Regions from separate parts of the Serratia sp. Res13-Sevr-LER1-36-b genome, predicted to be linked through region 2. Evidence: predicted binding sites of a transcription regulator. Region 2 holds the regulator's gene; the other holds the start of a gene.
The links. The regulator PhoB, encoded in region 2, activates phosphate uptake and scavenging genes when phosphate is short. The targets are predictions, from matches to a motif close to CTGTCATAAAACTGNCNNAT.
Positions count from the first base shown of each region.

Region 1: a site for PhoB is predicted at 2,898-2,917, ahead of glpT (glycerol-3-phosphate transporter). Genes of this name have one in related genera too.

Region 1 is NZ_JADACK010000021.1:78,589-83,016, reverse strand. It holds gene IMQ33_RS17205 (LysR family transcriptional regulator) at 1-84, shown strand, start outside; gene glpQ (glycerophosphodiester phosphodiesterase) at 209-1,288, opposite strand; gene glpT (glycerol-3-phosphate transporter) at 1,393-2,745, opposite strand; gene glpA (anaerobic glycerol-3-phosphate dehydrogenase subunit A) at 3,107-4,428, shown strand, end outside.
Region 2 is NZ_JADACK010000038.1:282,245-286,672, forward strand. It holds gene IMQ33_RS23440 (PstS family phosphate ABC transporter substrate-binding protein) at 1-422, opposite strand, end outside; gene phoR (phosphate regulon sensor histidine kinase PhoR) at 435-1,751, opposite strand; gene phoB (phosphate response regulator transcription factor PhoB) at 1,776-2,465, opposite strand; gene sbcD (exonuclease subunit SbcD) at 2,668-3,897, shown strand; gene sbcC (exonuclease subunit SbcC) at 3,894-4,428, shown strand, end outside.

The sequences.
Region 1 (4,428 bases), on a different contig from region 2:
CCAGTAGCCAGAATCTCGGCCAAATTGAGCGTTTTTATAAGTTTGCTTACTGAGCGTATTGGTCAGCCTCCAAGCTGGCAATGACGTGGCTCAATTGAGCTTTTCAATCCCAGTTCAGCCTCTGGCATAGGCATTTATGTGGTTGCTTTGCTGTTACGGCAGGCTTGGTTCTGATCCCCACCGGGGTAACCCGGTGGGGGAGTCGTCGTTACTTATGTTGCCCCTGCTTTTGCAGGAACTGTACGCCCTTGTCCGGGAAGTCGGTAAACACGCCGTCAACGCCCGCCTGATTGTAAATCGCGTCGAACAGTTGGTTCACGTCGGTGACGTATTTCGGCAGCTTATCGGCACGAATGGTGTAAGGGTGCACCGCCATATTGCTGGCATGAGCGTCCTTGACCATATCGGTCAACACGATCTGGTTCGGTTTGGATTTTTCTTCGACGATCAGCATGTGATAGTCAGGCCCGATGCCGTCGGCATACTGGGCGATCTTTTTCATCGCACCCGGTTTGAACATCCAGTCGTAGTCATAGTTGACCCACTTGCCGTCGGCCTTCTGCTCGTAGGTTTCGTTCCAGTCGGTGTAGGCAATCAGCTGCACCAGCTTCAGATCCATCCCCATCTTGGGTTCCAGCTGATCCTTGATGCGTTTCAGCTCGTTGGCATCAAAACACTGCAGATAGACGTTGTCGCTCTTGCTGGTGTAGCCGTATTGCTTAAGGACTTCCAGCACCCTGGTGGAGATGTCTTTTCCTTCCTGCTGATGGAACCAGGGGGCCTTGATTTCCGGGTAGAGGCCGATGTTCTTGCCGGTTGAATGGTTGAGGCCCTGTACGAACTCGATCTCTTCCTGGAAGGTGTGGACGCGGAAGTCGGATTTGCCCATCGGGAAGCGGCCAGGGTAGCTTTGCACCTGCTTACCATCTTTGATATCGAAGCCTTCGGTGAACTTCAGCGATTTGATCTCAGGCAGCGTAAAGTCGATGGCGTAGTAGCGGCCATCTTTACGCGCCCGGTCCGGGAAGCGCTCGGCAACGTCGGTGACGCGATCCAGATAGTGGTCGTGCAACACCACCAGCTCGTTGTCTTTGGTCATCACCAGATCTTGCTCAAGGAAGTCGGCACCCTGCGCGTAGGCCATCGCCTTGGCCGGTAACGTATGCTCCGGCAGATAGCCGCTGGCACCGCGGTGAGCGATAACCACTTTATCCGCAGCCTGGGCGGCACTGAGCATTGAAGTGGCAAGAATGATCCCTGTGAGCAGGGCTTTGGTTTGAGTCCGCATTCTGTGTTGCTCCATGTTGTAGAGGTAAGAAAAAGGCCGCAGCGCGGCCTTAGATTGACGATAAAGGGTAGGTAGGGGCGCTGCATGCTGCGCCCGCTTAGCTTTTAACCGCGTTTGGCCGCGATTTCTGCGTGGTGTTTCTTCTCGCTGATCATGGTCAGTACCAGCAGGATCACCGCACCGATGCTGCCGCCGATCATCACCATAAAGCCGCCGTCCCAACCGAAGTAGTCAACGGTATAGCCAACGATGGCGCTGGCTGCGACCGAACCGCCCAGGTAACCGAACAGGCCGGTAAAGCCTGCGGCGGTACCTGCCGCTTTCTTCGGTGCCAGTTCCAGCGCGTGCAGGCCGATCAGCATGACTGGGCCATAGATCAGGAAGCCGATGGTGATCATACAGGCCATATCGATGCCTGGGTTACCCACCGGGTTCAGCCAGTAAACGATGGTGGCGATGGTCACCAGAACCATGAAGAACACCCCGGTGGCGCCACGGTTGCCTTTAAACACCTTGTCCGACATCCAGCCGCACAGCAGGGTGCCTGGGATACCGGCGTATTCGTACAGGAAGTAGGCCCAGGAGGACTTATCCAGCGCGAAGTGTTTCACTTCTTTCAGGTAGGTTGGTGACCAGTCCAGGATGCCGTAGCGCAGCAGATACACGAACACGTTGGCGATCGCGATGTACCACAGCAGTTTGTTTGGCAGCACGTACTGCATGAAGATCTGCTTGGCTGTCAGCTCTTCTTCTGCTTCTTCGCTGTAATCATCCGGATAGTCGTTTTTGTATTCTTCAATCGGTGGCAAACCAACAGATTGCGGGGTGTCACGCATCAAGGCGAAGGCGATCAGGGCCACCAGGATCGCACCGAAGGCAGGCATATACAGCGCCGCATGCCAGTCGTTAAACCAGGCCATACCCAGCAGGAACAGCAGTGGAGGCAGGCCACCACCGACGTTGTGCGCACAGTTCCATACCGAAACAATACCGCCACGCTCTTTTTGTGACCACCAGTGCACCATGGTACGGCCACAAGGCGGCCAACCCATACCCTGGAACCAACCACACAGGAACAGCAGCACGAACATCACGGCAATGCTGGAGGTAGCCCAAGGCACAAAGCCCATAAACAGCATGACGGCAGCAGCCAGGATCAGGCCGGCGGGTAGGAATACACGCGGGTTGGAACGGTCAGAAACCGACCCCATGATGAACTTGGAGAAACCGTAGGCGATGGAAATCCCTGACAGCGCAAAGCCCAGGTCACCACGGCTGAAGCCCTGATCGATCAGATACGGCATCGCCAGGGTGAAGTTTTTACGCACCAGATAGTAGGCGGCGTAACCGAAAAAGATCCCCATAAAAATCTGCCAGCGCAGCTTACGGTAGAGCGGGTCTACCTTGTCGACTGGCACACGAGAAATGTGTGCAGCTGGCTTAAAAATACTCAACATGAGCGCCTCCGATGGCTTTATCTGTTTATTGCCTCAACAGGAAACGGCTGTCCTGAAGATGAGCTTGCGGATACCTGAAGTGTTGTTAAATGTTCCATAACGAGCGCAATGCTAGAGAAAACCCCCCGGTCACACCGTGATGGATGGCTCATTTGTTACACTTTTATGAAACTGTGGCGAATTTTGAGTGATCGGTTAACATTTTGGAATGGCTAAATAGCACAAATACGTGATGCTGGTCACATTCATGGCTTTTTATGGCCATATTATTTTCGTTTTCTGTTCGTTATTGTTCCTTATCAAACAAAAACCCTACTGACTGTGGCTAAATAAACGCATAACTACAGGCTCAGGGGGCGTGATGAGCAACAACTCACCAATCACCGAAACGGACGTGATCATCATTGGCGGCGGCGCTACCGGCGCGGGGATTGCCCGTGACTGCGCGCGGCGCGGTCTGCGTTGCGTTTTACTGGAAAGGCATGACATCGCCACTGGCGCGACTGGCCGCAACCACGGGTTGTTGCACAGCGGGGCGCGCTATTCGGTCACCGACGGCGAATCGGCACGCGAATGTATTGAAGAAAACCGCATCCTCAAACGTATTGCCCACCACTGCATCGAACGTACCGACGGCCTGTTCATTACCTTGCCTCAGGACTCATTGGCCTTTCAGCAGCAGTTTATTACTGCCTGTCGCAGCGCTGGCATTGAGGCCGAAGCCATTGACCCCGCGCTGGCATTACGCCTGGAGCCTGCGGCTAACCCGGCGCTGATCGGCGCGGTGCGAGTGCCAGATGGCACCGTCGATCCTTTCCGCTTAACGGCGGCCAACATGCTTGATGCGCGTGAACATGGTGCACAAATCCTTACCTATCATCAGGTCACCGGTTTGTTGCGTACCGGCGATCGCGTGACGGGCGTGCGCGTTTTCGATCATCAGGCCGCACAGCAGTACGACATCCATGCTCAGGTGGTAGTCAACGCCGCCGGGATCTGGGGCCAGCAAATTGCCGAGTATGCCGATCTGCGCATCCGCATGTTCCCTGCCAAAGGGGCATTGCTGATCCTGGGCCATCGCATCAATAACATGGTGATTAACCGCTGCCGTAAACCGGCGGATGCCGACATTCTGGTACCTGGCGATACCATCTCGCTGATTGGTACCACCTCAACTCATATCGAGTATGACCAGATTGACAACATGGTGGTGACGCCACAGGAAGTGGATATATTAATCCGCGAAGGCACGCTGCTGGCCCCGAAACTGGCGCAAACGCGCATTCTGCGTGCCTATGCGGGCGTACGGCCGCTGGTAGCCAGCGACGACGATCCTTCTGGGCGCAACGTCAGCCGCGGCATCGTGCTGCTCGACCATGCGGTGCGTGACGGGTTGGAGGGCTTTATTACCATTACCGGCGGCAAGCTGATGACTTACCGGCTGATGGCTGAATGGACCACCGACCTGGTCTGCGCCAAGCTGGGCATCGACAGCCCTTGCACCACAGCGGAAGTGGCGTTGCCCGGCTCCCGCCAGAGCGCCGAAGAGACGGTGCGCAGCGTGGTTTCACTGCCTGCCAGCATACGGGGCTCGGCGGTGTACCGTCATGGCGATCGTGCCAGCCTGGTCCCTTCTGGCAACCGGCTGGACAACAGCCTGGTGTGTGAGTGTGAAGCGGTGAC
Region 2 (4,428 bases):
CGGCGGGTAGCGGAAAAGATTTGATCCAGCTGTTGCAGGTTCAAGCCACCTAGCGGATTGTCCTGATGCACCAGCACCACCAGCGCATCAACCGCGACCGGCACCGCCAGCGGCGCATAGCCATAGCGGTGCTCAAACGCCGACACTTCCGCCGCCTTCATTGGCCGGCTCATTGGCCCAAGCTGCGCCGCTCCTGCGGCCAATGCGGTGGGTGCCGTCGAGGAACCGGCAGCCTGCAGTTGCAGGTTCACGTTGGGATAGTGTCGGCTGAAATCCTGCCCCCATAGCGCCATCAGGTTGGCAAGGGTATCGGAGCCCACGCTGGACAGGTTGCCGGAAAGCATGCCATCCGGAGCAGCCACGGCCCCGCGGCCAACCGACAACAGTAGGCAAAGCAGCAAAGCTTGAGTAAATCGATTCATGGCGGCTACCTGTTAATTTTTCACCGCATTCTCTGCTAAAGCCGCGGGAACAATCAACCGGTTAGGCAAGGTAAAGATAAAACGGGTGCCAATGCCTGGCTCGCTGAGGATCTCCAGCCGTGAATCATGGTGGCTGAGCGCATGCTTCACGATGGCCAACCCGAGCCCACTGCCGCCGGTCTGGCGCGAACGCGCTTTATCCACGCGATAGAAACGCTCGGTCAGGCGCGGGATATGTTCGGCACCAATGCCCGGCCCGTTATCACTGACCTGGAACTGAGCCCCCTGTGGCGTCTGCTGCCAACTCACTTCGATATTGGTGCCCACCGGAGTATGGTTGACGGCGTTGTACACCAGATTGGAAACCGCACTACGCAGTTGATCCTCGTTACCGAACACCTGCAGATTTTCATTCACCCGGAAATTGATCTGGTGATTACCACCGCTGAGCGACTGCGCCTCACGCTGCAACACCCGCAGCATTAACGGAATATCCACCTTCTCGTTCATATCCACGTTTGGTGCAGCCTCGATCCTGGAGAGCGTGAGCAACTGCTTTACCAACCCATCCATGCGTTTGGTCTGCTCTTGCATGGTGCCTAAGGCTTTGCCACGCAGCGAACCATCCAGCTCTTCATCGCTCATCATCTCCAGGTAGCCTTGCAACACCGTTAACGGCGTACGCAACTCATGGCTGACGTTGGCGAAGAAGTTGCGTCTGGCTCCTTCCAGTTGGCGCATCTGGGTCACATCACGTGCCACCATCAGCAACTGGCCTTCGGAATAGGGCATGATACGGAATTCGACAAAGTGCTCGTTATTCAGCTGTAGCGTCAGCGGCCGGGTAAATTCTTGCTGTTGCAGATAATGGCTGAATTCCGGATAGCGCAGCAGGTTGAGAATGTGTTGGCCGTTATCTTCCGGCCAGCGAAAGCCCAGCAGATGCTGTGCCAGGCCGTTGCACCAGAAGATATTGCCCTCAACGGTGGTCATCACTACCGCATCCGGTAAGGATTCGGCCCCGCTGCGAAAGCGTTTGATCAACAGCGCCAGCTCACGGCGGCGGCGGCGGTTACGCTGCTGCATCTGGTACAGGCCATAGAACAGCGGCTCCCAGCTCCAGCGGCCCGGCGGCGGCGTCATGCTGCGATCCACCCACAGCCAGTGGGAAAGTTTGAGTTGGTTATAGAAGTTCCAGGCCAGCGCAGCCAGCACCGAAACCAACAGCAGCCAGGGCAGATAACCGAAAATCAGCCCCAGCAATAAGGCAGGCAGGCAAAAAAGGGCCAGCTCCAGCGCCAGCCTCTTCCACGATAAACGTTCTAGCACGGTAACCTCTCCAGCGCAGTGCGATCAGTAGCGCGTTGAGAACCGATAACCGGTGCCGCGAACGGTTTGAACCATCTTGTCATGACCACTGGTCTCCAGCGCCTTACGCAGCCGGCGGATATGCACATCAACGGTGCGGTCTTCCACATAAACGTTAGTGCCCCAGACGTGATTAAGCAACTGTTCGCGGCTATAAACACGCTCCGGATGAGTCATAAAGAAGTGCAGCAGTTTGAACTCGGTCGGCCCCATCTCCAGCGCCTGCTCATTGGCCATCACCCGGTGCGAGGAAGGATCCAGGCTTAGCCCCTGCATTTCAATCACTTCTTCTACTGCCATTGGTGAAATACGGCGCATCACCGCCTTGATACGTGCCACCAGCTCCTTGGGCGAGAACGGTTTGGTGATGTAATCATCCGCACCAACCTCCAGGCCACGTACCCGATCTTCTTCTTCACCGCGCGCGGTCAGCATCATCACCGGGATATCCCGGGTCATCGCCTCGCGCTTCATATGCTTGATAAACTGAATGCCGGACCCCCCCGGTAACATCCAGTCCAGTAACACCAAATCAGGGAACGGCTCAGACAGGCGCGTGACGGCACTGTCATAATCCTCGGCTTCCAACGGTTGGTAACCATTCTGTTCCAACACAAAGCACACCATCTCACGGATCGGCGCTTCGTCTTCCACCACCAGTATGCGTCTTGCCATCGTCAATCCTGCCAATGTGTTAGCGATCTCAGTTGATTGCGGTCGCCATTATGCGTCAGTTTTGTGACACTTTTATGAAAAAAAAGCCCGGTCGATCGCAGTAAGCATAGCGATTATTCCTGACGTTAAAGAAATATCATCATGCTTGAGTTACGATAAGGCCCGTTTACGCCCTTATCCTCCTGTTAGCGATGGAAGACCTATGCGCCTGATCCATACCTCCGACTGGCATTTGGGCCAGTACTTTTTCACCAAAAGCCGCGCCGCCGAGCATCAGGCCTTCTTACGTTGGCTGATCGAACAGGTGGAACAGCAGCGGGTGGATGCGCTGATCGTCGCAGGCGATTTATTCGATACCGGCTCCCCACCCAGCTACGCCCGTGAACTGTACAACCGCTTTGTGGTGGAGCTGCAACGTACCGGCTGCCAACTGGTGGTGCTGGGCGGCAACCACGACTCCGTGGCCACGCTGAACGAATCACGTGAGCTGCTTTCCTGCCTGAATACCACCGTGATTGCCAACGCGCAAAGCGAGCTTGAGCAGCAAATCGTGGTGCTCAATCAGCTTGATGGCCAACCAGGTGCGGTACTTTGCGCCATTCCGTTCCTGCGCCCACGGGATCTGCTCACCAGCCGCGCCGGTGAGTCTGGCAACCAAAAGCAGCAAGCTCTGCAAGAGGCCATCGCCGAACACTACCAAAACCTGTATCAGGCGGCCTGTACGCGCCGCGATGCGTTGGGTTTGCCACTGCCGATCGTCGCCACAGGCCATTTAACCACCGTGGGCGTCACCACCTCGGATTCGGTACGGGATATCTATATCGGTACGCTAGACGCCTTTCCGGCCCAGGCGTTCCCCCCTGCCGATTACATTGCGTTGGGGCATATCCATCGCGCGCAGAACGTCGCCAAATCGGAGCATATCCGCTACAGCGGCTCACCAATCCCATTGAGTTTTGACGAGTTAGGCAAAGCCAAAAGCGTGTTTCTGGTCGATTTTGCCGACGGTGCGCTGCAACGGATCACACCATTGGAGATCCCCACCTTCCAGCCCATGCAGCTGATCAAAGGTGATTTGCAGCAAATAGAGGCTCAATTGCAGCAGTTTGCCGATTATCAGGGCGAATTCCCGGTTTGGTTGGATATCGAAGTAGCCACTCAGGATTACCTCAGCGATATTCAGCGCCGCATCCAACAGCTGGCGGAAGATTTACCGGTTGAAGTGGTGTTGCTGCGGCGCAGTAAAGAGCAACGTAGCCAGACCATTGCCCAGCAGGATAAAGAAACCTTGAATGAGTTAAGCGTCGGCGAAGTCTTCGAGCGCCGCTTGGCGTTGGAAGCCGAGATGGCCGAACCGCGCCAACAGCAGATGCGGCAGATGTTCCAGCAGGTGGTAGAAACCTTGCATCAGCATGAGGAGCCATCGGCATGAAGATCCTGAGCCTAAGGCTGAAAAACCTCAACTCGCTACAGGGCGAGTGGAAAATCGACTTCACGGCGGAACCCTTCGCCAGCAACGGCCTGTTTGCCATCACCGGCCCCACAGGAGCAGGTAAAACCACCCTGCTGGATGCCATCTGCCTGGCACTTTATCACCAGACGCCGCGGCTGGAAGTCAGCGCCAGCCAAAACGAATTGATGACCCGCCACACCGCCGAATCGCTGGCAGAAGTGGAGTTTGAGGTCAAAGGCGTCGGCTATCGCGCCTTCTGGAGCCAACGCCGTGCGAAAAACGATCCGGACGGCAACCTGCAGGCTCCCAAGGTGGAGCTGGCACTGCGGGCAGACGGCAAAATCCTGGCGGATAAAATTTCCGATAAAAAAGAACTGATTGCCGCAATCACCGGACTGGATTTTGGCCGCTTCACCAAATCGATGATGCTGTCGCAGGGCCAGTTCGCCGCCTTCCTGAACGCCAAGGCCAACGAACGTGCCGAACTGCTGGAAGAACTGACCGGCACCG